4 regions of the Ruminococcus sp. AF20-12LB genome follow, and region 1 is predicted to be linked to each of the others. Evidence: riboswitches for the same ligand, from Rfam matches in the RefSeq annotation. Region 1 holds a riboswitch; each other region holds the start of a gene.
The links. Region 1 has a riboswitch for cobalamin ahead of nikB (nickel ABC transporter permease). Riboswitches for the same ligand answer to the same signal wherever they lie in the genome.

Region 1 (7,935 bases):
CAATACTCTCGATCTTTTTGTGCTGATCCATATGAATGGAAAACTGTGCTCCCAGAAGTGCCTGTGTATACGGATGGAGAGAGTTTTTCGCAACATCCTCCCCAGGAATTACCTCTACAATATTTCCAAGATACATAACTGCGATCTGATGAGCAAAAGAACGAATCAGCGCCAGGTCATGACAGATAAACAGCATACTGATATTCTTTTCTTTCTGAAGGCGCACAAGAAGCTGGATCACGGATTCCTGTACAGAAACATCCAGTGCAGAGGTAGCCTCATCACATACCAGAATCTCCGGTTCCAGAGAAAGTGCACGTGCAATACTGATACGCTGTCTCTGACCACCACTCATGTTATGGGGATAACGGTCTACAAAATCTCCAGGAAGCTCTACCATCTCCAGAAGTTCTCTGGCCTTGGCTTCTTTTTCACTTTTTTTCAGTTTCCCATAATTGATCAGTGGCTCTGTAAGAATGTCCACGATCTTCATTTTCGGATCAAAAGAAGCAAGCGGATCCTGGAATACCATCTGCATGTTCTGACGGTTCAGCCAGGTTTCCTTTTTGGAAAGATCTGCAAGATTTTTTCCATGGTAAAGGATCTCACCGCTGGTCGGCTTGTCAAGGGAAATGACCATACGGACAAATGTTGATTTACCGCAGCCACTCTCTCCTACGATTCCCAGAGTTTTTCCTTTATATACATTTAAGTTTACATCGTTGCAGGCTGTTAAGGTTCTGCCGCCGGAAGCCGGGAACTGCTTTACGATATGCTTCGCACTAAGTACGATATCAGATTCATTAAACATAACGCTGTCCCTCCATTTCCGGCACTGCAGCCAGCAGTTTCTTAGTATAGTCACTGGTCGGGTGATTCATAACTTCATCACGGGTTCCCTGATCCACAACTTTTCCATGCTGCATAACTACCAGCTGGTCAGCCATATAGGCTGCAACACCGATGTTATGGGTAACGATGATGATACCCGTTCCGAAATCATCACGGAGTTCCATCATCTGGCGTACGATCTGAGCCTGTGTAGTAACGTCCAGAGCACTGGTCGGCTCATCTGCCAGAAGAAGTTCCGGGTTAAATGTCATAGCCATGGCAATACCAACTCGCTGGCGCATACCACCGGAAAGCTGGTGCGGATAGCTTTTCATAATGTTTTCTGCATCAGGAAGACGCATTTTCTGAAGCATGGAGCATCCTTTTTTCCATGCTTCCGCTTTGGATACATCGGTATGTGTGCAAATATATTCCACATACTGACTGCCGATCTTACGAATCGGGTTTAAGGTTCCACCGCAGTCCTGGAAGATCATGGAAATACGGGTACCTCTTAATTTTCTCCATTCATCCTTTGTATTGGAAAGCAGAGATTTTCCATTGAACTGGATATCACCGGCACTTACCCGGCCGCCCCCGGCAAGTGCGCCGAGAACAGCACGGATAACAGTTGTTTTTCCACTTCCACTCTCTCCTACTACACTGATGATCTCACCTTTCTTCATGGAAAGATTGAAATGCTCAATGATAGGTGCCTGCTTTCCGTACTGAACGGAAAGATCCTTGATTTCAAGCATAAATAAACGCTCCTTTACTCGGCAAGAGTGATATCCTTTGTCAGCCAGTAGTAGTCCATCGGATACATCTTAACGCCAGTTACCTTCTTATTGGAGAAGAGGTAAGTTGTCTCATATCCGAAGAATACAGTTGCTGCATCGTCCATGATATCCTGCTGGATGTCAACGATGAGATCTTTTCTCTTATCCTCATCAAATGTCTGAGCAAGCTCATCAAGAAGCTTATCTACATCCGGATTGTTATATCCTGCAGTGTTGTTTGCAGAAGAGCTGTACCAGTTCTCTCTTAAGTAGTTCTCCGGGTCACCGGTGTTGGCAACCAGTACGTTCCAGATAAGAAGGTCATACTGTCCGGAATCTCTCATGTCAAGAAGTGTCTCATAACTTACTGTATTCAGGTTTACGTTGATACCGATCTCTTTCAGGCTGGCCTGTGCTGCCTGTGCGTATACACCAAGCTCTGCACGGCTTGTGTAGATAACAAAATCAAGAACAAGCGGATCTCCGTCCGGAGTCTCTACATATCCGTCGCCATCAACATCTTTGTATCCAGCATCCTCGAGGATCTTTTTAGCGCTGTCCGGATCGTAAGAGTTTTCATCGTTGAGATCATCAAATCCAAAGTCAAGTGTTGGCGGAACCGGTGCTTTACCAGCTGTTGCACCACCCTCAAGAAGAGTGTTGCAGTATGTCTCTTTGTCAAGTCCACGGAGAAGTGCCTGACGAAGTGCCTTGTCGCTGAGTGCATGATCCTCATTCTGGTTCATGAATGCATAAGTAGAACGAAGAGACTGAAGCTCCTGGATGTCGTAATTGTCATTTCCCTCAAACTCAACCAGGTTCTCTGTTTTCAGGTTGTAAGCGATATCGATCTCACCTGTCTGAAGAGCCATGGAACGTGTTGTCTGGTCATCGACACATTTCAGAGTAACTCTGTCAAGCGGAACTTCGCCATCCCAGTAGTTCTCATTCTTTACTACAACGCAGGAGTCTGTCGGGCTGAAAGACTCTACTGCATAAGGTCCTGTACAGATCGGTCCTTCCATTGCAAATGTGGAATCATCAACATTTGTATCAACGATCAGAAACAGCGGGTCTGCAAGGCATCCGGCCATGTTTGCGTTTGCTCTGTTCAGGTGGAAGATCAGGTTCTGTCCGTCAACTTCAATACTATCAAGGTCAAAGAACTCCGGAACACGGTCGCTCTTCTCAGCTGTACGCTCGATGGAAGCTTTTACCATCTCCGGTGTCATATCATCGCCGTTGGAGAATTTTACACCCTCACGGATCTTGAATGTCCATGTTTTTCCATCTTCACTGTTGTCCCACTCTTCTGCAAGACATGGAACGATATCACCGTTCTCATCGAATTTTGTAAGGCACTCACCGATCGCATAACGGGATACAACCCAGCTGAAATACTGCTCTGTCGGCTCAAGTGTATCTGCAAAGCTTGTTACTCCAATCGTGATTTCCTTATCACTGCTCTTATCGCCCTTTGCCTGAGCCACTGTTGTCATAGAAAAAGTCATCATACATGCAAGTGTAGCAGCCAGCACTTTTTTAACTACGTTATTTCTCATTTCATCCTCCTAAAGATAAATATACTGATTATTGGTGTTGGTTTGTTACAGAAACGTTTTTTAATCCTGGCGCGGATCCAGTACATCACGGATGCTGTCTCCAAGCATATTGAAAACAACAACACAGATCACGATCGCAATACCAGGGTAGATCATAAGCCATGGCGCTTTTGCCATGTAAGTTCTTCCTTCATTCAGCATCAGTCCCCACTCCGGTGTCGGCGCAGTTGCACCAAATCCCAGGAAAGAAAGAGAAGCCAGCTCCAGCATCATGGTTCCGATATCTGCTGCCGCAGTTACCACCATCTGGGTTACCATGTTCGGAAGAACGTGTACAAGAAGAATTTTCCAGGTCTTTGTTCCGTTTACCACTGCAGCTTCTATATAAAGACTCTTCTTGACTTTCAAAACCATACTTCTTGCAAGGCGGGCATACTTCGTCCAGCTTACAGCCGCGATGGAGATAACGGCATTTACCAGGTTTGGTCCCAGCATACCGGCAATGGCGATGGCCAGTACAAGGCCGGGGAAAGAGATCATCATATCTGCGATACGCATGATCACCGCGTCCACAACGCCACCGAAATATCCGGCAATAACTCCTAAAAATGTACCGATCACAAAAATCACCGCAACCAGACATAATGTCATGATCAGGGAAGTTCTTGTTCCGAAAATAACACGGGAAAGAAGATCTCGTCCAAGTTTATCCGTTCCGAACGGATGAGCGGAACTCGGCTCCTGCAGTGATTCAGTCATAACTGCATTCAGCGGATCATATGGCGCAAGCTGCGGTGCGAAGATCGCAACGCCAATTACCACCAGGCCCAGAATGAAGAAAAGAGTGAACTGTTTATTTTCTTTAAATACTCGTAATACCTTTTTCAATTATCTATCCTCCTTAAGTCTTGGATCGAGATAAGTGTAGGACAGATCCACAAGCAGGTTGATGCACATGTACAGGATCGCGATCCAGAGTACATAGCCCTGTACAAGAGGATAGTCACGACAGGAAATTGCCTTTACTGCCATATTTCCCATACCAGGCCAGTTGTAAATGATCTCTACAACTGCGGTACCTCCAAGGAGGCTTCCAAGGGAAAGACCCAGCAGTGTTACCAGCGGAAGCATTACATTAGGAAGAACGTGTTTCCAAAGGATCACGCTTTCTTTGATTCCACGCATTCTTGCACCGGTCACATAATCCTGGTGAAGCTCCTCCAGCACCGCACTTCTTACCTGGCGGGTATATTTCGCAGACATGGCAAGTGCAAGAGTCAGTGCCGGAAGGATCATAGACTTGAAATCCGTACTTCCTCCTGCTACATTGATCCAGCGAAGCTGAACACCAAAGATACTGAGAAGGATCAGGCCCAGCCAGAAGCTTGGAACAGATACTCCCACAAAGGTAATTCCTCTCACAAAATAATCCGGGAATTTGTTCTGATATACAGCGGCCAGGATTCCAAGCGGTATGGAAATAATGACCATCATCAAAAGTGCCAGCAAAGACATCCTCAGCGTCGGCCAGAAACAAGATACCAGTTTATCCGTTACCGGCATTTTGAAAGAATAGGACTGTCCCATATCTCCTGTAACAACACCCTTCAGCCAGGAACCATACTGCACGAGAAAGGGCTGATCAAGGCCAAGCTCATGTCTTGTCTGTTCCAGAAGCTCCGGTGTCGGAAGATTACCACATTCTGTCAGCATGATCTCCGCAGGATCACCAGGTGACAGGTAGGTCAGTCCAAATGTGAAAAAGCTGATTCCAAATAATACAATGATGATCTGGAGAAATCTTTTTCCTATTTGTTTCTTTGTCACGTTTTACTCCTTTCCTCATTTGATGCGATTTTAACATTGCCGTTTTAATTGAGTTAGATAAAAAAACTACTGGATTCTTATTATGCAGAACATGCATGGAATTTTAGAAATTTGCACGAAAAAAGCCCGCGATGAAATACGGGCACATAAAAAAATATGCTTCCTATCTTCCGTAAGAATCATTTTAAAACAATTGCAAGCAGGTCTCCTGACTTAGGATCCTTACCCTCAGGCACCTTCCCGGTCTATTTCTCACGCACTCGACCAGTGGTATTTTGTCTGAGGATTCCCCCTTACAGTGACGGGATCGTACCGGATTTACACCGGTTTCCCTATTAATCCTCTCGGAACTTACAACGGCTGATGTGAAAATCAGCAAATGCTGTTAAATTACCTAAATATTATACGATAAAACTATAGTTTATGTCTATGGAAAAATGTTATATTTTTTGAAAACTCATAAATTTTGTTAAAGATGCTTGAATTGTATATATCCCCCATTGGGGATTTGACAATTAAATTTATTTGATCTGCTAAAAAAACACGGATTTTACCTCGCTGTTTTTACAAATAGAATAGCAAATGGTAAAACCCGGTTTTCTTACTGTTTCAATATGATTTCAGACAGAAGCGTTCTGAAAAGTCTGTTTACTATCAGGTCAGAGTATCTGTGATCGCCGCATATGCGATCATCGGTCCGTCTTCAATGATATTCAGGCTGGCTGTCTGATAAAGTACGACTCCGTTTTCAGTTGCAATAGACGTGTAAAGTAAATTTCCATAGTAATCTCTCAATTCACCCAGTTCTTCTCCCTTAAAGAAGTACTCTCCAGGCTTCTTGGATGGATACCAGCATCCGGTATACGGCGCATATTCATAGACTACATTTTCAAGAAGCATCTGACGGTAATGCTTCAGACCATGACACGTCTTTCCCTGGAGATGAAAAACAAGGTGACGGACGTCTCTTTTATCCTGTTCTACTTCCTCCCAGGTCCAGTAGCTGTGTCCGCCTCTTTCGATAAGAATACTTGGAATTCCAAGAGAAGAAGCATAATTATAGGCGCCACCTGTGGCGGTTGTGGAACGGACTACATATTTTACGCCGATATGCCGTGCCATATGCAATGACTTCTCTGCTGTTTTTTCATCTACAACCCCTACATAATAAACATAGGGATGAAGTTGTTCGAACCCATCTCCGCTGTGCAGGTCGATATAATAATCTGCTATAGAAAAAAGTTTCGTCACTATAGTATAGGCAATACGATCTGCAGCTGTTCCCTCAGGATCTCCGGGGAAAACGCGGTTCAGGTTCTTGCCATCCTCATAGACCAGACTCATGGTGCGATGCTCAAAGCCGCTGACGTTGACCAGTGGAACGATGATCACATTTCCCTTCAGTTCTTCCGGCTGAAATTCTTTTGCAAGTTCCATTGCTGCCTGGATTCCCACATACTCCGCACTGTGTATTCCTGCCGTGATCAGGACCGTCGGTCCGTCTTCCACTCCGCATATCACAGTTGCCGGCATTGCCATGCCATTTCCTGAGATCTTAATTTTTCCCTGTGCCTTCTCTCCTTTTTCAATCACCCAGTCATCAATTTTGATCATTGATTGTTTCCCTTTTCCTTTTTTATATTTCCGCACTTTTGACGATAAGTATATCATGCCTAACCGAAATTGTATATATTCTTTTTAGGATTCCGGGAATACAGAAAAAAACTTCCGTAACCGTTTTTCTGACCCGGTGTACAGAAGCTTTTTTCCTGAATGATATATGATTTATCTTTTCGCCAGTTCCCTGGTGATTTCCTCCCAGCTGACTCCTTTTTCCACCATGAGTACCATCATATGATAAAGAAAATCTGAAATTTCGTATTTAATCTCTTCTTTATCCGGATTTTTGGCTGCAATGACGATCTCTGTGCATTCTTCACCGACTTTTTTCAAAATCTTGTCGATTCCTTTATCAAAAAGATAATTAGTATAGGAACCTTCCTTTGGATGTTCTTTTCGGTCAGTGATCACATCATACACATTCTGGAACACGTGAAGTGGGTTGGTATCATCGTACTCTTTTTTCATCAGCGGTTTGAAGAAACAGGTACGGTTTCCTGTATGGCAGGCTGCGCCCACCTGCTCCACTTTGGCAAGGATCGTATCATTATCACAGTCAATGGTAAGAGACTTTACATACTGTACGTGTCCGGATGTCAGACCTTTGGTCCAGAGCTCATTCCGGCTGCGACTCCAGTATGTCATTTTTCCAAGCTTCAATGTTGTGTTAAAAGCAAGCTCATTCATATAGGCCAGCATCAGTACTTCATCCGTCCGGTAATCCTGGACAATAACCGGAACCATTCCGTCACTGTTTAATTTAAAGTCCGACCATGCAATATTACTTTTATATGTGTTTACCGGAATTCCGGCTTCTTCGCAGGTTTCCTTAAATGTATGCAGATCATTTTCAAGACTGCTTACATAAGCACCGCAAAGTCCGGACACAGCTGGTTCTCCTAAAAGCTCCAGAACGTTCTCAGATCTGTTTTCATCGGTATGAAGAACAATGGAAATCTGAGAAATCTCTGCAATTTCATTTTCGACAGTGTCCAAAGCCAGAACAGTGTCTGCATATGTTTCGATCAGATCCTGATTTTCTGTGAATTCTCCCAGATCAGAGATGCTGATCATCATACGCTCTTTTCCAAAGCGCCGGGATACTTCTTCCAGAAGCTTGATATTATTCTCTTTCGAAAAATTCAGTACAACTTTAGCACATCCCGCATAGATCAGCTTTTTTACATCTTCCATACGTTTGATATTTCCCGCTGCGATCACCGGGATCTCAGATACCTGACAGATATCACGGATTTTTCCGATCGCACGGTCATGCTCTGCATCTGCGGAAGAAAAGTCAAATACCAGAAGCTCAT
Region 2 (7,935 bases), on a different contig from region 1:
TCTTTTTTCTGTAATCCCGTATCTCTCAGCCGCCGATCTGGCAGTCCAGGCCGCATACCGCATGCACTGCATTCTTCAGCATCTGCATATGTTCTGCTGTGGGCGGAAGGATTCCTTCCATTAAATAGGGTCTGCCAAGTCCTTCATATTTATCCTGTCCCAGCCTGTGATACGGAAGAAGATGGATCTTGTTTACGCCCGGAAGGGATGCTGCAAATCTTGCGATCGCCTGGATTTCTTCCACAGAATCATTAAATGTGGGGATCACCGGAACGCGGATCACCAGCCTGGTTTTTCCGTAGAGCGCAACCCTTCTTGCATTCTCCAGCATCAGTCCGTTGGCCCGTCCTGTGAATTCTTTATGTTTTTCCTGATTCATATGCTTGATATCCATCAGATATACATCCAGATAGGGAAGTACCTGTTCGATCTTTTCCCATGGGGCACAGGCCATACTTTCTACCGCTGTGTTGATCCCTCTCTCCTTTGCCGCGCGGAGAAGATCTCTGGAAAAGTCCGCCTGACACATACATTCCCCTCCGGAAAGGGTGATCCCGCCTCCGGAACGGTAATAATAGGCACGGTCCTTTTCCACCTCTTCGATCATTTCACGAACTGTCACGTCGCGGCCGATCACTTTATCTTCTCCCAGAACCTTCATGTTCTGGATCCGGTATTCCTGTGATTCCGGATTACAGCACCAGCGGCAGCGGAGAACGCAGCCCTTCAGGAACACGATGGTACGGATACCCGGTCCATCGTGTACTGAATATTTCTGAATATCAAAGATCCTGCCCTTTGTATCCAAATAGTCCATACGTTACTCCTTTAGAAGCCCTGCTCTGTTCTTCTGATGATATCATCCTGCAGAGATCTGGAAAGTGTAGTGAACAATGCGCTGTAGCCTGCAACACGTACAACCAGATGTTTGTACTTCTCAGGATGTTTCTGTGCATCCAGAAGTGTTTCTCTGTCAACAACATTAAACTGCATATGCATGCCCTTCTGATCAAAGTATCCTCGGATCAATGCCACGAATTTCTCCAGTCCTTCTCTTCCTGCAAGTGCTGACGGATGGAATTTCTGATTAAACAGTGTTCCGTTGGATACGATAAAATGATCCAGACGTGATACAGAAGTTGCCGCAGCTGTCGGTCCCTTCACATCCTTGCCGGCTGACGGGGAAACACCATCTGCTACCGGAGTATGTGCGTAACGGCCATCCGGTGTTGCACCGGTCTGTCCGCCAAGCGGAACATTTGCAGATACAGGATAAAGTCCCGCCTGATAATGTCCGCCTCTTGGGTTCATATATTTCTGAAGCGGTCTTGTGTAAGTATAAGCCACATCTCTTGCAAAGTAGTCCACATCCGGGATATCATTTCCAAATTTCGGAACCTCATCAATCATCTTGTGGATCTCTTCGAATCTTGCCTTCTTCTCCGGAGATGGCTCTGTTCCGAGAGCTGCTGTCATAACAGCTGTTGCGGTCTGCTCATTTACACTGATGCCATTCTCCTGGAGCTTCTGCATAACGATGGTGGTGATATCTGCTGCAGCCTGTGCATCGATACCCTTGCCGTAGTTCCATGCCAGAGCCTCCTTCAACTCCTCCATGGTCATCTTCTTTTCTTCATATACAAGCTTGCGGATCGCATACAGAGAATCTGCCATGTTTGCAATACCAAATCCCTGAGGACCTGTAAAGTTATAAACAGCTCCGCCTTCCTGAACGGATTTGCCTCGTTTCAGACAGTCATCCACCATACAGGAAAGGAATGGAAGCGGACATCTCTCCGCATGTGCCACATCAATGGCATTATCAGCATTTACAAGCAGGGAAATGAAATATTCCATCTGTTTCTTATATGCATCATAGAACTCATCGAAGCTCTTCATCTCTGTGACATCGCCGGTCTGGACACTGATCTGTACCCCTTTGTCCATACCATTGGAGAAAACCATCTCCAGCGGACGACACATGTTAAAGAATGCAGCGTCATGCCAGCCCTCTGTCTTACCTGCCTTCTGCGGTTCTACACAACCGATGATGTTATATTCTCTGGCATCTGCAAGAGAAAGGCCACGGTTCTGCAGTGCAGGAATGATAACCTCATCATTGTAATAAGCCGGGAGTCCGATTCCTGTTCTTGTAAGCTCTGCAGCCTTGATCAGGAATTCATGCGGAGATCCGTTCCATACTCTTACAGAAAGAGACGGTGCCGGAAGATGCACATGCATAGACGCCTGGATGCACATAAAGGAGAGATCATTGGTCACATCCTCGCCATCCTTGTTCTGACCACCTGCGATCAAGTTCTGGAAAAGGCTGTAGCCTGCAAAACCCTCTGCAGATGCAGCATCACGACATTTATTCAGGTCGTTTAATTTTACCCATATACAGTCCATCAGTTCCTGGGCAAATTCTCTGGTAAGATTGCCTGCTTCCATATCACTCTTGTAATACGGATACATATACTGGTCAAAACGTCCCGGAGAAATAGAATGTCCGCTGCTTTCCATCTGGATCAGCTGCTGTACAAACCAGAAGGACTGGCACGCCTCATAGAAGTTACGGGCGCCCTTTGCCGGTACGTGTGTACAATTGGATGCGATCTGAAGGAGTTCCTGTTTTCTGGTCGGATCCTGACACTGATATGCCATCTGTTCTGCGAGCTCGGCATAGCGATGTGCATAGTCAATAACTGCCTGACAGCTCATGATAACTGCTTCCAGGAAACGGGATTTCTTTGCGTAATCACCATCTCCTACATTACACTCATCCAGTTCCTTCTGAGCTTTGGCAATGATTCCTTCATAACCGATTGCCAGAACTTCTTCATATTTAACGGTTACGTGTCCTACACCATTGTAGAAATAGTTTCCGGGTGTAAAAATATTGTGGTCAATGGCAAGAATCGCTTCCGGTGCCATGTAGGAGGTTGCAAGCTCACTGGTAGTCTTACCTTTCCAGTATTTATGTACCTCACGGAGCTCCGCCTTGGTTTCCTCCGCAATATAAAATGGATCGGCTGTTCTGGTAGCCACTGTATCCAGCTCATCCTCCAGCCACTGGAAAGAATACTCCGGAAACGTCTGACATCCTCTCGGCGCCAAAGTGCTGCTTCCGACGATCAGCTCCTCATCACGGATGATGATTGGAATGTTGTGCAGGATGTGGGCAAATGCCTTGGCCCTGCGGGTGATGATCGGCTCGTCTTCTGTTGCTTTGTAAGACTCTGTGATCAGTTTTGCTCTGGCAGATTCGATCACCGGCATCTTTGCATAAAGATTATCTACAAGATGTGTGATCCTGTCTGTTTTCGGAACATCTGCTATATGAAATTTCTCCATGATTCTCCTTTCTCATAACCGGTTGTTTCTGGTGATCTGTCTGCCTCTGCGCTTCCAGAACCGCTCCTGTCCGGCTATGTGCTCATGTAGTTTTATTATACCTTACCCCTACTTCGATGTCAACGAAATCCAACATGTGTTTCTAGCTGTTTTTGTGGTTTTTATTGGTTGCACCCTGTTGATTTTATTTGTTTTTTGTATTTTTATGTTTTTCTCTATTGACTTTGCTTTTCTGCTCTGCCATACTTGGATTTATATAGAAATTCCTTTGTTTTTCAAAAAAAATTTATGTAAAGCGGACATTCGCATTCCGCTCTGTTACATGTTCTCAAACAGTAAAAGAGGTGTATTTTTATGTATCTTTCTGATATGCATACCCACTCCATCGCCAGTGGTCACGGCACGGAATGTACCATCACCAACATGGCACGTGCAGCTGCTGAGAAAGGTCTCCGGCTTCTCGGGATCACTGATCACGGTCCCGGCACTCTTGCAGCCGGAACTTCCTCCTATTTCCGCAGCCTTACCTATTCTCCTAAAAAACATTTCGGTGTGGAATTACTCTACGGAATTGAACTGAATATCCTTGACCGCAGCGGAACGGTAGATTTAGACCAGGAATTATTATGTAAACTTGATTACGCCATTGCCAGCATGCATGCCTGGAATTACCGCTGCGGTACCAGAGCCGAAAACACAGAAGCTTTTATCAATGTAATGAAAAACCCCTGTGTGAAGATCCTCGGACATAGTGATAACACTCATTACCCGGTTAATTATGATGCGCTTGCAAGGGCTGCCAGGGAAACCGGCACGATCTTTGAGATCAACGAAGCTTCTCTTGCACCTTATGGCTATCGTGGCGACACAAGAGAAAACTGTTTCGAGATCCTTCGATGCTGCCGCAAATATGATCTGCCGCTGCTTCTTTCCAGTGACAGCCATGGCCCGGAGCATATCGGAGATTTTACCTATGCTGCTGAGTTTGTTCATCAGGCCATGTTTCCAGAACAGCTGATCCTCAACAACCAGCTTCCCAGACTCAAGGTTTTTCTCCAAACCAGAGAATGATCTTCTGTATTTTTTCCGACAGATAACAGCTATTGTCCACCCCAAAACAAAACAGGCCAGTTCAAACACAGGAATATACATTTTCCTGTATCTGAACTGACCTGTTTTTTATTTTTCCCGCTGCTTCCGTACAATTTCCGCAAGCTCGCTATATTTACCTGTAACATATCCGAAGTTCTCTCTTCTGTGAGGAAGCTTGCATTCGGTGCAGTCTTTGATGCCGCTTTCCGTAAAGCGAAAATTACCACCACATTTATCTCCCAGTGCATATAAAGGACAATAGCAGAACAGACAGTTGAAGTTCTCCGGATCTGCTCCTTTATGGCATGGAAAGTACTCACAATTTTTGTGGCTGAAGTAAGAGTATTCTTTGCCTTCCCAGTATGGCTTCTCCATGGCTCTTTTCTCCTCTCCTGACATAACCACGCATAAATTTTCCTATAAAAAAAGAGGTAGCGATGCCACCCCGGGGTAGAAATATAATCCGTTCATGAGTGCGCGGAGGGAACGAATGTATCCGGAGTAGTATCGCCTGCCATTTAATCATGTATAATTCATATGAACAGGCGCATTCCATAAAAAAATGCCTACTCTCGTAAAAAAGTAGACAACGTCCCAGGGGTGCGGAGTCCCTGAAATGGTTGTTACACTTTACACGGAAGTTTAACCTCGCCATAACAAGCAGGTTTCCTGGCTCCGGGATCATGGCTCCTCTCTCCTTCTCATACATACGTACAATGGACTATGAGATTTGCTCCTCCGTTACAGTGACCGGATCGCTCAGGTTTCACACCTGATTCCCTTTTCTGCGGACCTCTGATAATCAATACATAACTGTCAGCCATCCTCAGCACTTGCTATGTTCAATATGGAATTATACTGACATCATAATAACATCCTGTTAATTATATGTCAATACTATTTTCAATATTTATATATTTATGAGCATATTTTGTTGCTGTTTACTCCGTTCCATGGGTTTTCAGTGTTTTTTACGACATAAAAAACAGCCCGACAAACTGCTGTCGGGCTGCTGTGTTTTTATTTTCTGTTGTACGTTCTTATTATACAAGACGTCTTACAGATACAATTGTTCTGTATGTAGCATCATTGCTGATCTTGATCCCGTCCTGAGAGTTCGATGCATGAACGATCTGGCCATTACCCATGTAAATAGCCACGTGTCCGCCATAGCAGATCAAATCTCCCGGCTGTGCATCTGCGTAGGATACTTCTGTACCTGCATTCTGCTGCTCATAGGATGTTCTCGGAAGGCTGACTCCGAAGTTCGCATAGACACTCTGTACAAATCCGGAGCAGTCTGCACCATTGGTAAGGCTTGTTCCGCCCCATACGTAAGGATTTCCTACAAACTGTGTGGCATAATTCACAACAGAAGATCCTGAACCGCTGCTGTAAGAAGAACTGTCACTGTCTGAGGATGTGTCCTCTGCACTTTCTTCGGATGCATCTGTGCTGTTATCGTAATCTGCGTCTGCATTATCCTCTGTATTCTCAGTATCCCCGGACGCATCATCATTTTCACCATTGTCTGCATCTTCATCCACATGCTCGGTGTCATCCTCTGCAGTATCCTCATCTGTATTCTCGATCACGTTGCCGTCCTCATCGTACTGTACATCTTCGCTCTCGTCCGCCTCATCCTGCTGTGCTTCCTGCTCTGCCTGGCGTCTTGCTTCCTCTTCTGCCTCAGCCTGTGCTCTCGCTGCTGCTTCAGCCTCGGCCTGACGTCTTGCCTCTTCCTCTGCTGCAATACGCTCAGCCTCTAATCTCTGAAGCTCTGCAGTCTGCTCTGCAAGAAGGTTTGCATAATCTGTAGCCTGCTGCTGTGCGTAGGCGATCTCATTATCATAATCTGCGGATGTGGCACGCTTCTCATCCAGCTGTGCCTGCAGGTTCTGGGACTCTGCTTCATATTCCTGCTTCATCCCCTCCAGCTCTGCCTTCTCCTGTGTGTACTGTGCTTCCAGGTTTGCCACCTGCTGGATCGTATTGGAATATTTTTCAAGGCTCTTACGGTCCTGCTCATAAGTCTTCTGTGTGTACTCTGCTCTTGTAAGAAGGTCAGACAGGTTCTCTGCATTCAGCATCATCTGGAACCATGCATCGTCTCCACCCTTCTCATAGAGATACTGGATACGTTTCTTCATTGCCTCATACTGTTTCTGCTTGGCATTTTTGGCCTTCTCAAGGTTGGTCTGTGTAGATGCAATGTCGGCTTCCTTATTGGAGATATCTCCTTCCAGTGTCTGGATCGAAACCATCACGTTTACAAGATTGGCATCAAGAGTTGAAATCTCGCCTTCAATCTGTGACTTCTGTGAGGAAAGCTCATCCAATCTGGAATAAGTCGCATTCAGCTGTTCATTGGTCGCATCCATCTCCTGCTGAAGTGCTGCCTCATCTTCTCTTGTTGCGCTTACGCTGACTACCTGTGCTCCGCTGATGATGAGCGCCAGTGTCAGACATAATATCCTTTTCTTCATGACTGTTCACCCTCGCAATCTGATTCTAATTTAATACAGCGGATCTGACCATCCGCTTCGTTGGTTTTTTTGTAATACTTTTGAAATATCTTGTTTCAATCTTTTTATATATTAACACAGTGTTATTTGGATTGCAAGGATTTTCTATTAATTAGTTTAAAACTTTGTAACATTTATTAATGATTTTGACATCAAAAAGGAGAACCTGTGATATCTCAGGTTCTCCTCGCATGTTTCTTATAGTCATTTATTACATATAAATTTCTTTCCGCGTATTTCCGATCAGAAAAGATCTGCAAGGATCTGGTTGGCTGTTTTCTTCAGATATCCGTTGGGATCGGAAAGTGTGCTTCTGTTCCATCTGAAGTATGCACCGTTTCGGATATAATTACCGCTGGATTCATGATAATCATATTTGCTGACTCCAGGATACCTGGACATGTAAGTTTCTGCCAGCTTGATCGCCTGGCTTCCGTAAGTTCCGCTTGGTGTCGGTGTTCCGGAAATCTGTACGCCGGCATTAGGTGTACAGTGGAGAATCACAACACTCTTATCAGAACACTGTCCGAGAACGATCCAGGTATGTCCGCTGTTGTATCCGATATCTCCCGGATAAAGCTTCCAGTTTGAGCTTGCCAGCTGAGACTGGGAAACGATGGTTCCCATTCCCTTACCGGAATATAAAGATCCAATATCTCCGGAAACAGTAGTATACTGGGGTCCGCCGGATCTGCTCTGCATGATCTGATATACAGACCATCCTACAAAGCCGGAGCAGTCAAGGCCCTTCTGTTCTGTAGCTTCACTGAGATCCATATAATATCTGTAATTATAGGAGCTGGAATTGCTGTCATACCACTGTTTCCATTTTGGACTGATGCCCTTTCTGGTCGCATCTGACCAGTTGTGGCCGCCGCCCCATACGTAAAGAGTCTTTCCTACCGGAAGTAATGCATTGGCGAGGAAATTCTTGATGGTCCTGGAGCTTGTAACTGTAGCAGTA
Region 3 (7,935 bases), on a different contig from region 1:
AGTTCCCCGTCGATCGTACTGTTGTAGATGATATAGTCTGCATCCTTCGCCTTGGCATAAAATTCTTCCATCTGCATATTCATGGTAGAAAGAGCATTGTCATTTACTCCCGTATCCTCCGGAACATAATTTCCTCCTGCGAGGGAAATCATTTCCGAAACATAGTCGCCGCTTTTTCTTATATTTACCGCACCTACGGAGTTGATATAAAAGAACGCCACGGTCTTGTCTGTTTTATCTGCGGTGAGAACCTTATCCAACTTGTCCGTCTGCTCTTTGAATACCTTTTCTGCCACATCTTCTTTTCCCAGAAGAACTGCGTAAAGTTTCATCCACTCGGTTCTTCCAAGAGGATGACTCTCATAGCTGGAACGCTCTACCATTACAGGGATCCCGAACTGCTCCAGCTTCTCCTGTACCTCCGGATTGTGATGGATCATGGTGGATTCAATGGCAAGATCACAGCCCTCGTTCAGGATCAGCTCGTAATCCGGAGCACTGTACTTGCCGGCATAGATCATCTTTTTCTGTTCCATGGCGTCCTTTGCTTCCTGGATATACCATCCGTCTTCCTTGGTTCCGGAAAGCTTGATGCTGTCAATCCCGTCGATAGCGCGGAAAAGATCCATGGCCGAGGTTGCTACCAGATAGATATTGTTTATGGGCTGCTGCAGAACCGCAATGTCAGGATCCAGCCCCTCCGGTGCTTTCCTGCCCTCGGGAACTACAAGAAACTGTCCTTCCTGATCAATGGTGAGCAGCGCATAGCCATCGTTGTAGTAATCCACATTAAATTCCTTTGCGTAGGAAAGATCCATACTGTGGTCAAAGGTAAGGCCTGGAATATCCGCAGGCTTATGTTCTGTCTCTGCTGCCTGCACTGCAAAAGCACACCCCAGGATCAGGGTCAGCGTCAGAAATATGTATGAAATTATTTTTTTCATTTTTCTTCCTTTTTCATACTTGAAGAATCAAAATTCAGAGTATACTCAATCTCGTGAGGCGTACTCATGGCTACAGTATCTGCAGTCACTTCCATTTCTGCATCAAAGACAGTGACCGGGATCTCAAATGTGGAGTTTCCGTCTTTGTTCACCGGCTCATATTTTTCGCCGTCCACGATCATATAATCATAATTCGGACTGCTCCAGATGATGGTTGCCGTAGCTTCTTTGTCCTTGATCTCTACTTTGGCCGGAGATTCTACAGATGCTCTTCCTGATCCGCCTGTAAGGGTTACATCAGTCTCATAGGTTCCATCCTCCAGCTTCAGATCTTCCGGCTTTTTCCCTTCGGATTTCTTGTCGTCAGAGGTTTCTCCTTCTTTGGACTCATCTGACTTTTCTGCTGTCTTTTTGTCAGAGGCAGCTCCTTCTTTTTCTGTATCGTCCGCTGTTTTTTCAGCAGTATCCTCTGTTTTTACAGGATCCTTTACGCTGACTTTATGGTCGTACCATTTGCCTTTTTCTCCCAGGATCGCCACGTTAAATTCCTCACCAATGGCCGATACCGGGATATCAAATCCGTAAACCTCTTCTGTATAACCATCGCTGTACTTAACTGTATCTGTGGTCGGATCGATAATCTCTGCTCCGTCCTTCTGGGCATCCTCGGCAGTTCCCGCAAACAGGTTAACGATCTTCTTGGAAACCAGACTTACGTGGATGGTCATTTTACCATCTTTGACCGTGAGTTCTCCTTTTTTGTCATTGGCCTCATTTACATGAAACATGCTGCTGTCTGTATCAAACTCTGCTGTATAAACGCCATCTTCCAGTGTATCTGCTTTGTCTGCATCCGTATCCTTTTCTCCGGAAGTTTCTGCTTCCTCACCGGACTCGGTTTTTGTTTCGTCTGTTTTTGCCATCGCAGGCACAGAACCCAGCACCAGGACTGATGCACTTGCCATTGCAAGAATTAAGTTTACATAGCGTTTTTTCATGATAATCTTCTCCCTTCCATAGATACAGCAATCTGCCCGGAAAACAGTCTTCCTGATCTTTCCGGGCAGTTACATTGATTTCTTATAGGTATCTGAACTCACTCAGATATTTTTGTATTTATTATTCTGCGGACTCCTCAGCAGAATCAGCCTCTGTATCTGCTGCATCAGAATCTGCGGATTCATCAGTGCTTCCCAGAGAATCGATTGCTGCCTTTGTATGCTCTACATAAAGCTTCTCAACGGCTTCGATCCTTCCAAGACCCTCGATCTGGCAGTCAACCTTATCGAAGTTTCCGGATGCTACAAACTGGCTCTTCCAGGAATCCTCATCATCACCGGCCATATCGTTGTTTGCATGGTCTCCGGCAACAACCATCAGCGGACGAAGAACAACGTTCTTGTATCCTGCTTCTTTTACTTTCTCGATAACCTTGTCGCAGGCTGTGTCTTCCGGCTCACCCTCTACAGTACCGATGAATGCGTTCTTGAATCCAAGGTCTTCCATCTGTGTCTGCATCTGATCGTATGTAATATTAGCTGTATGGGATGTTCCATGTCCCATAAATACGAATGCTGTACCAGCCTCAGCTGCTGCATCCATACTGTCAAATCCTGCCTCTTTGCAAGCCTCATCTGTGATCGCCTGAGCAACTGCTTTCTTGTCATCGTTGATCACTGTTGCATCATCTCCAACCTCGCCGAGCATTGGCTCTGCGATAGCTACAGACTCGAATTTATCTTTATATTCATTGATCGCTTCTGTCATCTCATCGTACTCAGCACCGTGCATCAGGTGAGTAGGCTGTACAACCAGGTTCTTAACACCATTCTCTACTGCACGGTCAAGAGCCTGCTGCATATTATCGATCACTTCATCATCTCTTGCCTCTACATGGTTGATGATGATCTGTGCTGTAAATGCTCTTCTTACAGACCAGTCCGGATAAGCTTCTGCAAGAGCATCCTCGATTCCCTTGACATCCTCTGCACGGCTGTCATTGAAGGAAGTACCGAAGCTTACAACAAGAAGCTCATTCTCACCGATCTCATCCTGGTTACGCGGATCGTCCTTGGAAGCATCTCCTGTGTCACGTCCAAAGTAATCCGGATCTGCATTCTCACCCTCTACCAGCTCTTTCTGAGCGTCTGTCAGAGCATCCCATGCTTCTTTGGCTGCCTTGCAGTCCTCATCTGTTGTGTCGTTTCTTTCCTGTACATAGATCTTGTCGATCAGAGCTGCTACATTATCTGCTGCTTCCTGATCTGCATCGGAAGCCTCTGTGGTATCAGCTGCCTCAGCGTTCTCTTCTGTAGCAGAATCCTCTGCTGCCATTGCTGTTGTAGCTGCACCCATAGAGCATGTCATGGAAACTGCGAGCATCAGAGCTAACATTGTTTTTCTTTTCATTTCTTATTGTCCTCTTTTCATGTATTTCCAGAATACTGATATGTACAAAAAACGGCAGCTCTCTGCGGCTGCCTGCTCACACATGATTCTCTGCGCAATACAAATACATAAAAAGAAGTTCTGTATTGTTATGGAGAATACAGATTCGTAAACCGCGAACCCTTGAATCTCGCAATAAGGCAGTTCTCCTGACTTGGTTCCACGCTGCTTTCCCTTCCCGGTCTCCCAGTGGTTATAAAAGCAGCTCCCCTTTCACAGTGACGGTATCGTTCCGGATTCTCACCGGATTCTCTTTTGCACATCCGACTGGATGCAACCTTATCGTTATAACATTTGCACATATTTTCTTTTATCTGGTTATCTAATTTTTACCACAAACTCACAAATTTGTCAAGATTGATGTCGGACGATTCACGGTTTTCTGTGACCTTCAGTTACTGTTCACTCCGTTCTCAGTAACACGCTTCGCGATGCACAGAATTTATGCTGATCGCATAAATTCGCGCGGTATGTCTCGGTTTTTCTGTGACCTTCGCTCACAAAAAACACCTCGCGGGACATTACCAGTGAACAGTAACGACCTTCACTCACAAAAACAGCCCCTTTCTGTCATCACCCTGATATCAGAAAAGGACTGTTTTGCTCATAATCGATAAACTGCTTCGCAGTTTATCTGGTTAAACGGATATTCGCAATCCGCTTCGCTACTTGCTCATAACAGATAAACTGCTCTGCAGTTTATCTGTTAAAATACTTCTGCTCCAGGTATCTGGCTACGTAGATTCCGCTGGCAGATGCATGGGAAAGAGAGTGTGTCACACCGCTGCAGTCTCCGATAACAAAGAGACCCTTGTGGCAAGTTTCCAGATTTTCGTCGATCTCAACCTCCATGTTGTAGAATTTAACCTCCACGCCATAAAGCAAAGTATCGTCATCCGCGGTTCCCGGTGCGATCTTGTCCAGGGCATAGATCATCTCGATGATGCCATCCAGGATACGTTTCGGCATAACAAGGCTTAAATCTCCCGGTGTCGCAGAAAGTGTAGGTGTTACGAAGCTTTCCTCAATACGGGCTTTTGTGCTTCGTCTTCCGCGGATCAGATCTCCGAACCGCTGTACCATAACACCACCGCCAAGCATATTGGAAAGTCTTGCAATGCTCTCACCGTATCCGTTGCTGTCATGGAACGGCTCTGAGAAATGCTTGGATACCAGAAGGGCAAAGTTTGTATTGTTGGTATGCTTTGCCGGATCTTCGTAGCTGTGACCGTTTACTGTGATGATACCGTTGGTATTTTCATTCACGACAACACCTCGCGGGTTCATGCAGAAGGTACGGACCATATCCTCAAACTTCTCAGTTCTGTAAACGATCTTGCTCTCATAAAGCTCATCTGTCAGACGGCTGAAAACCTCTGCCGGAAGCTCCACACGGACTCCGATGTCCACACGGTTGGAAAGAGTCGGGATCTTAAGCTCTGTACATACAGTTTCCATCCATTTACTTCCGCTTCGTCCTGCGGAGATGATACAGTAAGTTCCCTCGTAACGCTCATCGCCTACAACAACTGCGTAACCATCTTCTGTTTTCTCCACTTTATCAACAGATGCGTCAAAATAGAAATCCACATGGTCTTTCATTTTTTCATAGAGGTTCTGCAGCACCACATAGTTGATATCTGTTCCCAGATGACGGACTGATGCATCCAGAAGATGCAGGCCATTCTGAAGGCAGAGCTTACGAATCTCACTGTTTGTGGTGGAATAAAGCCTGGTTCCTTCACCGCCATGCATCAGGTTCAGTTTATCTACATATTCCATCAGCTCTGTGGCTGTATCCTTGCCGATATGCTGGTACAGAGTTCCGCCAAACTGATTGGTGATATTATATTTTCCATCGGAAAAAGCACCTGCACCGCCAAATCCCTTCATGATCGCGCAGGTTTTGCAGTGGATACAGGATTTTACTTTCTTTCCGTCGATGGGACATTTTCTTTTTTCCAGAGGATGACCTGCTTCAAAAACTGCGATCTTTTTCTCCGGATCATTATTCATCAGTTCATAGGCTGCAAAGATCCCACCGGGACCTGCCCCTACGATCAGTACATCATACTTCATAAATAAAAACTCCTTATTTTGTATTGCACATTTTCAGTGCTTTGTTTTTGCACAAACCCTGTCTATTCTACAACAAACGTGTTCAAAAGTCACCGTTTTTTTTCGGTTTTGGAAAAAAATCCTCAATCCTTCCGGAACCTTCCGATCTTAAGCTTTTTTCCATCTGTTTCCACAGTGATAGCACCGTTTTTCATGGTGTATTCCACCTGACTTCCGGCCTCTTTAAGCCGCTCTACGGTTTCCGGTGACGGATGTCCGTAGGTGTTGGCGGAAGAACAGGAAATGATCGCCACTTCCGGCTTTATTTTCTCAAGAAATGCTTCTGTGGTAGAATAACGGGAACCGTGATGTCCCACCTTCAGACAGTCAACATCCTCAAGCACCCCGGCTGCCAGAAGCTTTTTCTCCGTATCTGCACCGATATCTCCGGTAAAAAGCATCCGGAATTCTCCAAAAGACAACTTCATCACCATTGCTTCCTCATTCACATCTTTTCCCGCAGCATTTTTTTCCGGCCACAGAACAGAAAAAGATACCCTTCCGCAAAGCAGCTCATCTCCCTTTTCTGCTGTCACTACCTTAACTCCGGCAGTTTTTGCTGTCTCTGCAAGCTCCCTCCACGCATCTGGTCTTTCAACCCAGGCAGGCAGGATCAGATATCCGGCCCGGATGGTTGTGAGACCTTTTCCCATATATTCCAGAAGTTCCTTCACACCGTTGATGTGATCCTGATCTGTATGAGAAATAAAAATCCCATCCAGCCAGGAAATCCCCTGACTTTTCAATGCCGGCAAAAGACAGTATCTTCCAAGGTCCGACTGGCTGCTGCTTCCTCCGTCGATCAGAAAATGGTGATCCTCCGGGGTCTCCACAAGAATACCGTCCCCTTGTCCTACATCCAGGCAGATCACCTTCAGACTTCCTGCCGGATGATATCCCAGTATCAGGATTCCGACTGCCAGAAAAATACCGGCTGTTATCCGGATAGCATATAGCTTCCGGCAACCTGCTTCCGACCGCTCCCCTGATAGCTCCGTTTCCTCACAGACTGCTTTTTTCTTCCGGCGCTGTTCTTTTATATACTGTCCCATAAACAGAACTGTGATCAAAAAACCATAATATACCAGGATCTGCCATATTTCCGGCTCCCCTCCGATCCAGGTACTCCATCCCGACCTTCCTGCCAGACTGCAGAGATATTCATAAAAAAGCAGCAGTACCCTTGCCGGCAGGAGCACCAGTTTTGCTGCGGGAATACTGAGAATCCCCAGCAGCAGCGCCGCCATTCCTCCAGTCAGCACTACCCCCACACTTGGAAGCACCAACAGATTCAGGATAAATCCGGCAATAGAGACTTCTCCGAAAAACTTCAGCATCACCGGCAAAGTCACAAGCTGAAGAGCTATAGGACTTACCAGTGCCTTTGTCCATTTTTTCTCCGCTCCTGCAAGGGCACAGATCTTTTCCGCAGCGAGCCCCATTCCCAGAACACAGCCAAAGGACAGAAGAAATCCGCTGTCCAGGAGATAGGCCGGAGATTCCACAAGGATCATCATGGCAGTTACGGAAAGAGCACTCATCATATCATAGATCCGTCCGGTGATCCTGGCTCCCATGGCGATCAGAAACATAGTTACTGCACGCATGGTGGAAACACTCCCTCCGGTCATGATCCCATACTGCAGCATCACTCCCAGAGAAAAAATCCCGGCAGGCCAGATTCCCAGTCCCATCTTCTTTAGAAGGTTGTAAAGCCCCATTCCCAGAATACTGATATGAAGTCCGCTGATGGCAAGGATATGTATGATTCCGGCCAGCTGATAGCGCATCTGTGTTTCCGGATCCAGTTCCTGTTTGTCTCCAAGCGTCATGGCACAAAAAACAGGCGCATCTTTTCCTGCTGCTTCCTTCAGGATCTGTCTGCAGCTTTCTTTTATCTCCAAAAGGAGCTGCCTGTAGCCGGAATACACGGCTGTTTTCTTTTGGAGCACAGCGTTCTTCATGAAATAATAAATATGACGACAGGCATAAAAGTGTTGGCTATCAAAGCCCCCCGGATTCGCAGGACCTTCCACTCTTTTCAGCGTTCCCTTGACCAGGATCCGCATTCCCGGTTTCAGATCTTCTTCTTTTTTGAGAAATATTCTTACATTTTCAATTGGAAATTTTTTTGACTGATGGATAAGATATGTTTTTTTCAGATAAACAGACTGGGAAAATTCTGTGTTTTCATACTGTTCCACTTCCCCGCAGATCATGGAACCAGGATGCGCTTCGATCTGCTCCTGCACATTTACCGGAAGGGGATTCCCCCTGATCAGAGGAATCCCCATAAGCTCCAGCGTGCCAAGACTCAGCACCATAAGAAAACACAAAAGACACATCGGCCTTTTCACCATAAATGTTCTCCCGTTTTCTGATATTTTGAAATGTTTTATTTTTTCTGTTCTTTTTTAGCCTTTGT
Region 4 (7,935 bases), on a different contig from region 1:
ATCTCATATTTTTCCTGCAGTTCATTTAACAGATGCAGGATCTGCTTTCGTATGGAATAATCCAGACTGGATACCGGTTCATCACAGATCACAAGTTCCGGTCTTAATACCAATGCTCTCGCAATATTAGCTCTCTGACACTGACCTCCTGAAATCTGTCCAACATAACGGTTGCGAATATCCGGATCAAGCCCCGTCTGGATCAAAGCTTCTTTTACCCGTTCTTCATACTCTCCCTCTTGCAATTTTTCATGTAATTTCAAAATTTCCAGAATATTTTCTCCAATGGTATAACCGGGATCAAATACCCCGCTGCTGCTTTGAAAGACCATCTGAAGATTCTTGCGATATGGACGAAACTGCTTTTCAGACAAATCCTGCATTTCCTGTCCCTGAAACCAGAATTTTCCATCTGTAGGTTTCTCCAGGCCGGCGATCAGCTTTCCGAATGTAGTTTTACCACTTCCACTTTCACCGATCAGGGCCATGGATGATCCTGCGTGGATTTCCAGACTTACATCATCCACTGCCTTCACAATTTTTTTCTTGCCATAATATTTTTTTAAATGTTCTGTCTTTAGTAACGTACTCATACTTTTCCCCTATAAAACTGCATCCAACAGTTTTTTTGTATATGAATGCTGCGGATGATAAAAGATCTCTTCAACTGTTCCGTTTTCCACTATTTCGCCGTCTTTCATGATCGAAACATCATCTGCGATCTCTGCCACCACACCCAGATCATGCGTAATAAATAACACACCCAGATTTTCTTTCCTGGATAGCTGATAGATTTCTTCCAGGATCTGCTTCTGTACGGTTACATCCAATGCTGTCGTCGGCTCATCTGCAATCAGATAATCCGGTTTCATGGACATGGCAATGGCGATCATAACACGTTGGCACATACCACCAGACAATTCGTAAGGTTTTTTCTTCATCAGTTCTTCCGGATCACGCAGATTCATCATCCGCAGACTTTCCAACGCAGCTTCCCTTGCCTGTTTTTTGCTCATTCTGCGATGTTTCCTCAGTCCTTCCAGAAGCAGTTGTTCAACTGTAAAAAGCGGGTCAAGAGCAGCGGTCGGATCCTGAAAGATCATTCCGATCCTGTCTCCGTATAACTGTCGTTTTTCTTTTCCTGATAACTTCAGAAGACTCTTTTCGTTCAGTGTCACATCTCCGGATATCACCTTTCCATTTCCTGCAAGCAGATTCATGATCGTCAGAGAGGTAACTGACTTGCCGCTTCCGCTTTCTCCCACCAGAGCATGGATCCTTCCGCGCTTTACTTCCAGGCTAACATCTTTTACTGCATGAACCATTCCGTGAGAGGTCTGAAACTCCACATGTAATCTTTTTACCTTTAGAACATCATTTTTGGGCTGTTCCATTTTGTATTCCCTCCCCCAGATAATTAAATGCCAGAACAATGATCATGATCAGTATACCCGGATAAAACATCAGTCTTGGATAAGTCTGGATATAACTTTTACTGTCACTAAGCATGATCCCCCATTCCGGTGTCGGTGCCTGCACACCAAGGCCGATAAAGGAAAAACCGGCAATTGACAGAATGATCGAACCGATTTCCATTGTTGCCAGTGCGATCACAGATGGCAGGATATTTCTCAATACATGCCTGAATATGATCCTTGCGTGGCCGCAGCCTCCGGCTTTTAGTGCGGTCATATAATTTTTATTTTTTTCCTGAAGTGTCAATGCACGGGCAAGCCTTGCATATTCTGCCCAGGATACGACCGATAAGGACAGGATCAGATGAGCGCCGCTGGCTCCTACGGTTCCTGCAATGGCAAGTGCCACAATAAAGACCGGCATAGCCATAAATACATCAATGATCCTCATAATTATCGAATCGATTTTTCCACCTACGTATCCGGCAAACAGTCCGATCGGCACCCCGACACATACGGTGATCAGAAGCACCGTAAAGCTATAGCTCAGTGAATACCGGCTGCCCCAGAGAAGTCTTGATAAAATACATCGTCCCAGCTGATCAGTACCTAAAGGATATGCCGCCGACGGATTCTTTAATTTTATCGAAACATCCACAAGCAGTGGATCATGCGGCGCCAGTACAGGTGCAAAAATAGCTGCCAATACAAAAATTATGACCACCATCAATCCTATTTTTGTTTTTGGTGACCGGAATACCTGTTTCCAGTACAGATTCTGGATCATGCTTTTTTCTGTTTTCTGCTTTCTTCTGCTTCCCATTCTATGATCTCTCCTTTACTTTAACTGGATTCGCCGGTCAATCGCAGAATAGGCGATATCCACAAGAAAATTTAATACTACAATGCCAACAGCCAGAATAAAGATAAAACATTGCAGCACCGGAGTGTCTTTTGAGATCACGGATTTCAATGCCAGATTTCCGATTCCCTGAATTGAAAAAATACTTTCTATCACAGCTGAGCCACAGAAAAAACCGATCACAATTGATACCAGACGTGTCAGCACAGGAATCAGAATATTTTTCAGACCATGACGCAAAATTACATTTACAGATGACAATCCCTTGGCTCTGCTGGCACGTATGTAATCCTGCTTCAGCACCTGTATCATATTGGTACGGATCAATCTCGTCATAATTCCAAAGAAACTGATATCCATGGCAAATGCCGCAAGAATCGGGATGCCTCCGGCATCTCCTCCGATCACGGAAATCACTTTTAGCTTTACTCCAAATATATATAGCAGCATCAGACCGATCCAGAAAGACGGCATAGATACACTGAGGGACGACAAAATGCGAATGACTTTATCCAGAACTCTGTTTTCATAAATTGCCGACAAAATTCCGAGAGGGACTGATACGATCATCAACAATAAAAACGAAGTAACTGCCAGTTTAAATGTCTGTGGAAAATATCTTTTTAATTCCTCAAAAGCCGGTTTTCTGGTAGAATATGATTTTCCAAAATCGCCATGAAGTGCCTGATCCAGCCATTTCCCGTATTGTACCAGCACCGGCTGATCCAGTCCTTCCTCATGCCGTACTTCTTCTATCTGCTCCGGTGACGGGTGCTCGTATTTTTTCTCCGCCAGAACTCTGGCCGCATCACCTGCCGATATAAAACTCAGCATAAAAATAATAAATGTAACCGCCAGAACTACCGGAATCATAAATATAAAACGCTTTGCAATTACTTTTCCCATTTTCATTTCTCCTCATTTTTCATCTGTTTATTCGGTTAAAATAAAAAAGGCTGATATGATCCAGCATCATATCAGCACAAAAAACAAACCTCCACCTCAGGCAGAGCTTATTCCTTCTGTATCCCATCCGAATCAGAATTCTTCTGTCAAAAAGGCAAGTCTCCTGACTCCAGTTCTTCCTACTTACCATCTTCCCGGATCTCTCCAGTGATATTTTGGTTTTCGTCCCTGTCACAGTAGCGGTGGCTGTTCTGGCATTTCACCAGATTCCTTATTAAGTACTTTGTACACCCTTCTGACTATTCAATTTTCATAGTTGCAACGAATAAGTATTATAATATCATACTTTTCTTTTTATATAAATAGTTTTTCTGTCAAATATGAAATATCTGAACATTTCATATTAAAACCCGGATATTTTCCGCCTATATATCATTATAGATTCCTCAAGTAAATGACATTATGTATGAACAGTGACTTCTTTATATTTCCGTATAATGATCATATAACTTACGAATAATAAAACAGCTGCGCTGCTCCATGCACAGATCTCTGCATAGTATATTCCATCTTCGCCGATCATTTTTGGCAGCAGCAGCGCAACACTGACACGCATTATAAATTCTGCAATGCCGCTGGCAAGCGGAATCAAAGTATTACCCAGGCCCTGGATAGCGGAACGATACACATACAGCAGATACAGCACCCACAAAAAAACAGCCATAATAAACAAATACTTATATGCTATATCCAATACCTGTCGGGTCTGATCCGGTTCACCGGATACAAACAGGGACAGTACATTACGTCCAAACAACACCATCATACCGGAAATGAAAGCCGAAGTGAGCACTGCCATATAAGTGCCGCTGCGCACACCTTTTCGAATCCTCTGATATTTCTTTGCACCAAGATTCTGGCCTACATAGGTTGTAATAGCATATCCATATGAAACGGCAGCCATCTCCAAAACCCCATACAGCTTGTTCGATGCCGTAAATCCCGCCACAAACAGAAAACCAAATCCATTGATCACATACTGTACCACAAGTCCTCCCACGGAGATGATCACATTCTGTATCGCAAGAGGAACTCCCAGTTCCAAAAGCCGCAGGCTCATAGAGGGCTGCCTGTAAAAGTCCTTCTTTTCCAGGCGGATATCCGGGATTTTACGTAATACGATCAAACAGTACAAGGCTGAAAATCCCTGTGCGATAACGGTTGCCACTGCTGCTCCGGCTATACCCCAGCCAAAAACCGCCACAAATAACAGATCCAGTCCCACATTGATCACTGCTGCCACTGTCATTGCGATCAACGGAGATCTGCTGTTTCCAAGTGCCCGAAGGATCGCTGCAAATATATTATAAGCAGCTATGATCGGGATTCCTGCAAAGATCAGCCGCAAATATAGCATTGTCAGATCAATGACATTATCCGGTGTCTGTAAAAATAAAAGAACATGATAAACTGTACCTTCACTTACTGCGAGTACGACCACAGACAGTAATGCTGTCATGATATAGCTTTTCGCCACTGCGCATTTCAGATTTTCTTTTTCCCTTGCTCCATAATATTGAGATACAAGAATAGAAAAACCCTGTGTGATACCTGTCATGATCCCCAACACCAGCCATACCAGCCAATCTCCGGCACCTACTGCCGCCAGTGCTTCAACTCCTACCACTTGTCCGACGATCATGGTGTCTGCCATTGTATAAAACTGCTGAAAAATATTTCCAAGCATCATTGGTATGGCAAAAGTTATGATCAGTTTTCCGGGGGATCCGGCAGTCATATCTTTTTCATTGGTTCCCATAAGAATCTCCTTTTCTTTTCATCCTTATCCGCTATTTTACAAGGGACTCTTACGAAACACAATCCTATTTTTTCACAAAGTTTTATAATATTTTTGGTAGCTATTACATCCATATAATCATTATTTTTAATGGAGCATTTTTACCACGCTTATCTTAAAACTCTTTCTTCTTCATAGCACTCATACTATACTTATACGAAGCAAACCATATAAGCAGACTTAGCACAATGAGGGCAATCCCGATTTCAAAATCCCCTATCCCCCCTATCATATGCAGAATACTTTCTTTTAATCCCAAGTTAGTCTTCACAAAAGATCTAATTGTATAACAAATCGCAAAAATAATTAAAATTGCGATTGGCAGCACAATTCGCCCTTTCTCTCCTTCAAACCTTATCCTGATCGCGATCATGATTCCCGCAATTGCCTGAAACACAAAAAATGTGATCAACTCCATTGCCAGCATTTCCAGATCAAACACCTCTTCAGGATTTATGAGTACCATAATTCCTGCACAGATCATTCCAATGCACCATCCACATGCTGTCATGATAAAGGAAAAAATATATTTTTCTCTGACATATATTTTTTTATTTACGGGTAAAGAAAATAAATATGTGTAGCCATGGCCATTTTCATCATAACTGATCGTATTACCTGAATATATTGCCAGAACAGATGGGATATACATTGCAATGAAAGCAGCTGCCGTTTTTCCTGTAAGTATAAAAAACAATGCTACAAACACTAACACCAAAAAAAGATTACCACCCTGTCGAAAAAACAATCGAAAATCCTTTTCCAAAAGCCCTCTGATTCCTTTCATCATCTTTCGCCCCCTGTCAACATCAGGATCACCTGATCGAGTGATCCGCTCTCTACTACGATTTCCGGATAATTTTCTATATAATACTGCTTCTCGTTCGTCAGACAGGCAACTCCAAAAAACTCTTTTTTCTCTTTCAAAAGATACCTTTTATCCACTGCCTGATATTGTTCCTCACTGACCTTCAACACTGCATATTTTTCAAGAATCGTATCCATCGCTTCATGAAATATGATCTTTCCTTTATGTATCACATAAATGTCATCACACAGATGTTCTAAGTCCGAAGAAATATGTGAACTGATCAGGATACTTCTCTCCGGTTCTTCTTCCATATACTCTCTTAAAATATCCAGCATCCTTTCCCTCGCTCCGACATCAAGCCCTGCTGTCGGCTCATCCAGCATCAGGAATTCTGCCTGATGTGTCAATGCAATGATCAGATTCAGCTTTGCTTTCATTCCTGTTGAGTACTCTTTTATAAATTTATCCAACGGAATCTGATATTCTTCACACATCTGATGAAATTTTTCTGCTTCAAACTTTGGATACAATTTGGCAAGGACTGCCTCAACATCTTTCCCTTTCAAGTATCCACTGAATCCGGTTTCTGCCAGGACAACTCCCAGCTCTTCTTTCTCTTTTTCACTTAACTCTTCCGGTATTTTTCCCAGGATCTTTATCTCACCGGCATCATAAGAAATGAGTCCGAGCACTGCCTTGAACAAAGTACTCTTACCGGCTCCGTTCTCTCCAACCAGACCAGTGATTCTTCCTTTTTCTACATTTAACGAACAGTCTAACTGAAATTCACCGTAGCTTTTCTTTACTCCTTTAATCTCCAACATAATCATTCATCCTCCATGATGAGTTCAAACAACGAACGGATCTCTTCCTCTTTCATTCCGCAGCGCCTTCCCTTCTGAATTGCTGCTTCCAGATCCGCCTCAACCTCTTTCCTGCGCTCTTCTTCCATCAGCTGTGTATTCGAAGCCGCTACATATGTTCCTTTTCCATGAACTGTGACTGTCATGCCCTCTGCTTCCAGATTGTCATATGCTTTCTTCACAGTAAGTGCACTGATCTTCAGTTCCTTTGCCATTGTTCTCACGGACGGCAATATATCATTTTCTTTTAACTCTCCGGAGATGATCTGCGCCTTGATCTGCTCCATGATCTGCTCATAAATTGGTACCATCGATGTATTATTGATTATAATCTTCATATGTTTCCTCCTGTTGTAAACAGTATATAACAGTATAATACTGTTGTCAACTGTTATATACTGTTTTGCAGTAGTTGACTGCTGGGATATATTTTTTAACACGAAAAAAAGCACCTCTCAGATCAAAAAACTCTAAGAAGTGCTTTTGTTGTCATGTATATCAATAATTTAATTTTAGTACAGCTTTGCACCTGCCGGGATTTTGTCATCTACCATCAGAAGGTATGGGAAGTCTTAGACACTTACTTTTCATGATCATTAATTTTTATTTGTTACGCAAAATGAATTGACTTTATAGACCGATTAGTCTATTTTGTAAATAACTGCAACAAAATATTCTTGGAGGGATATATGACAAAAGCTCTCACTAATTATGATAAAACAAAAATTTCTACAGCACATGTTTTCCTGCAATATGATCAGGCTACAATGATACATAAATATTCATTAGATTACAATTCTGACTGGTTATATATCACTTTTATCAACCGTACCTATCGTATTAACCGAAAAACGGGAAATGTTCAGTGGTCAGATAATGATTTTGAAACAGTTCATGAAGCCAATCATAATGAAGCAATGACTATTTATGATGTTTTATGTTATTCAAAGGATAGCTGCCATCTGTCACATGAATTTGTAAATATAAACAGCCTTTCCTCTGTCCGAACAGGAAATCTCTCACCGAACAGAGGATTTTTTCAGAATACCGCTGACTTTTTTAACGGAAAAACCGTTGAATTGCGTAATGCCTGTATATCACTTTCCGGAAGGGAACTGGAAAAAGGAGATGTTGCTTTTAAATTAAATCTTTTTCCTTTTTTGCCGATTATCATTCGTTTCTGGGAGGCTGATGACGAGTTCCCGGCAAGTCTTCAGATT

Region 2: linked by a shared signal. The riboswitch ahead of DWX61_RS02410 (cysteine-rich small domain-containing protein) and the one ahead of nikB (nickel ABC transporter permease) in region 1 are both predicted to bind cobalamin.
Region 3: linked by a shared signal. The riboswitch ahead of DWX61_RS02345 (sirohydrochlorin cobaltochelatase) and the one ahead of nikB (nickel ABC transporter permease) in region 1 are both predicted to bind cobalamin.
Region 4: linked by a shared signal. The riboswitch ahead of DWX61_RS16680 (ABC transporter permease) and the one ahead of nikB (nickel ABC transporter permease) in region 1 are both predicted to bind cobalamin.

Annotation. Positions count from the first base shown of each region.
Region 1 covers NZ_QUGH01000002.1:337,392-345,326, reverse strand. Annotated here, with positions in the region: gene DWX61_RS04300 (ABC transporter ATP-binding protein) at 1-811, opposite strand, end outside; gene DWX61_RS04295 (ABC transporter ATP-binding protein) at 804-1,589, opposite strand; gene DWX61_RS04290 (ABC transporter substrate-binding protein) at 1,604-3,172, opposite strand; gene nikC (nickel transporter permease) at 3,233-4,060, opposite strand; gene nikB (nickel ABC transporter permease) at 4,061-4,999, opposite strand; cobalamin riboswitch at 5,181-5,369, opposite strand; gene DWX61_RS04275 (M14 family metallopeptidase) at 5,654-6,613, opposite strand; gene hisIE (bifunctional phosphoribosyl-AMP cyclohydrolase/phosphoribosyl-ATP diphosphatase HisIE) at 6,785-7,363, opposite strand; partial or broken gene DWX61_RS19670 (HisA/HisF-related TIM barrel protein) at 7,691-7,935, opposite strand, start outside.
Region 2 covers NZ_QUGH01000001.1:532,924-540,858, reverse strand. Annotated here, with positions in the region: gene DWX61_RS02425 (glycyl-radical enzyme activating protein) at 26-817, opposite strand; gene DWX61_RS02420 (glycyl radical protein) at 829-3,354, opposite strand; gene DWX61_RS02415 (phosphatase) at 3,709-4,425, shown strand; gene DWX61_RS02410 (cysteine-rich small domain-containing protein) at 4,534-4,821, opposite strand; cobalamin riboswitch at 5,089-5,258, opposite strand; gene DWX61_RS02405 (C40 family peptidase) at 5,490-6,932, opposite strand; gene DWX61_RS02400 (N-acetylmuramoyl-L-alanine amidase family protein) at 7,215-7,935, opposite strand, start outside.
Region 3 covers NZ_QUGH01000001.1:514,980-522,914, reverse strand. Annotated here, with positions in the region: gene DWX61_RS02355 (ABC transporter substrate-binding protein) at 1-944, opposite strand, end outside; gene DWX61_RS02350 (hypothetical protein) at 941-1,942, opposite strand; gene DWX61_RS02345 (sirohydrochlorin cobaltochelatase) at 2,064-3,353, opposite strand; cobalamin riboswitch at 3,515-3,689, opposite strand; gene DWX61_RS02340 (NAD(P)/FAD-dependent oxidoreductase) at 4,092-5,471, opposite strand; gene DWX61_RS02335 (DNA internalization-related competence protein ComEC/Rec2) at 5,594-7,870, opposite strand; gene DWX61_RS02330 (GerMN domain-containing protein) at 7,906-7,935, opposite strand, start outside.
Region 4 covers NZ_QUGH01000017.1:34,162-42,096, forward strand. Annotated here, with positions in the region: gene DWX61_RS16665 (oligopeptide/dipeptide ABC transporter ATP-binding protein) at 1-593, opposite strand, end outside; gene DWX61_RS16670 (ABC transporter ATP-binding protein) at 603-1,394, opposite strand; gene nikC (nickel transporter permease) at 1,375-2,238, opposite strand; gene DWX61_RS16680 (ABC transporter permease) at 2,254-3,183, opposite strand; cobalamin riboswitch at 3,320-3,493, opposite strand; gene DWX61_RS16685 (MATE family efflux transporter) at 3,644-5,002, opposite strand; gene DWX61_RS16690 (ABC-2 transporter permease) at 5,157-5,831, opposite strand; gene DWX61_RS16695 (ABC transporter ATP-binding protein) at 5,828-6,676, opposite strand; gene DWX61_RS16700 (GntR family transcriptional regulator) at 6,679-7,053, opposite strand; gene DWX61_RS16705 (DUF3786 domain-containing protein) at 7,405-7,935, shown strand, end outside.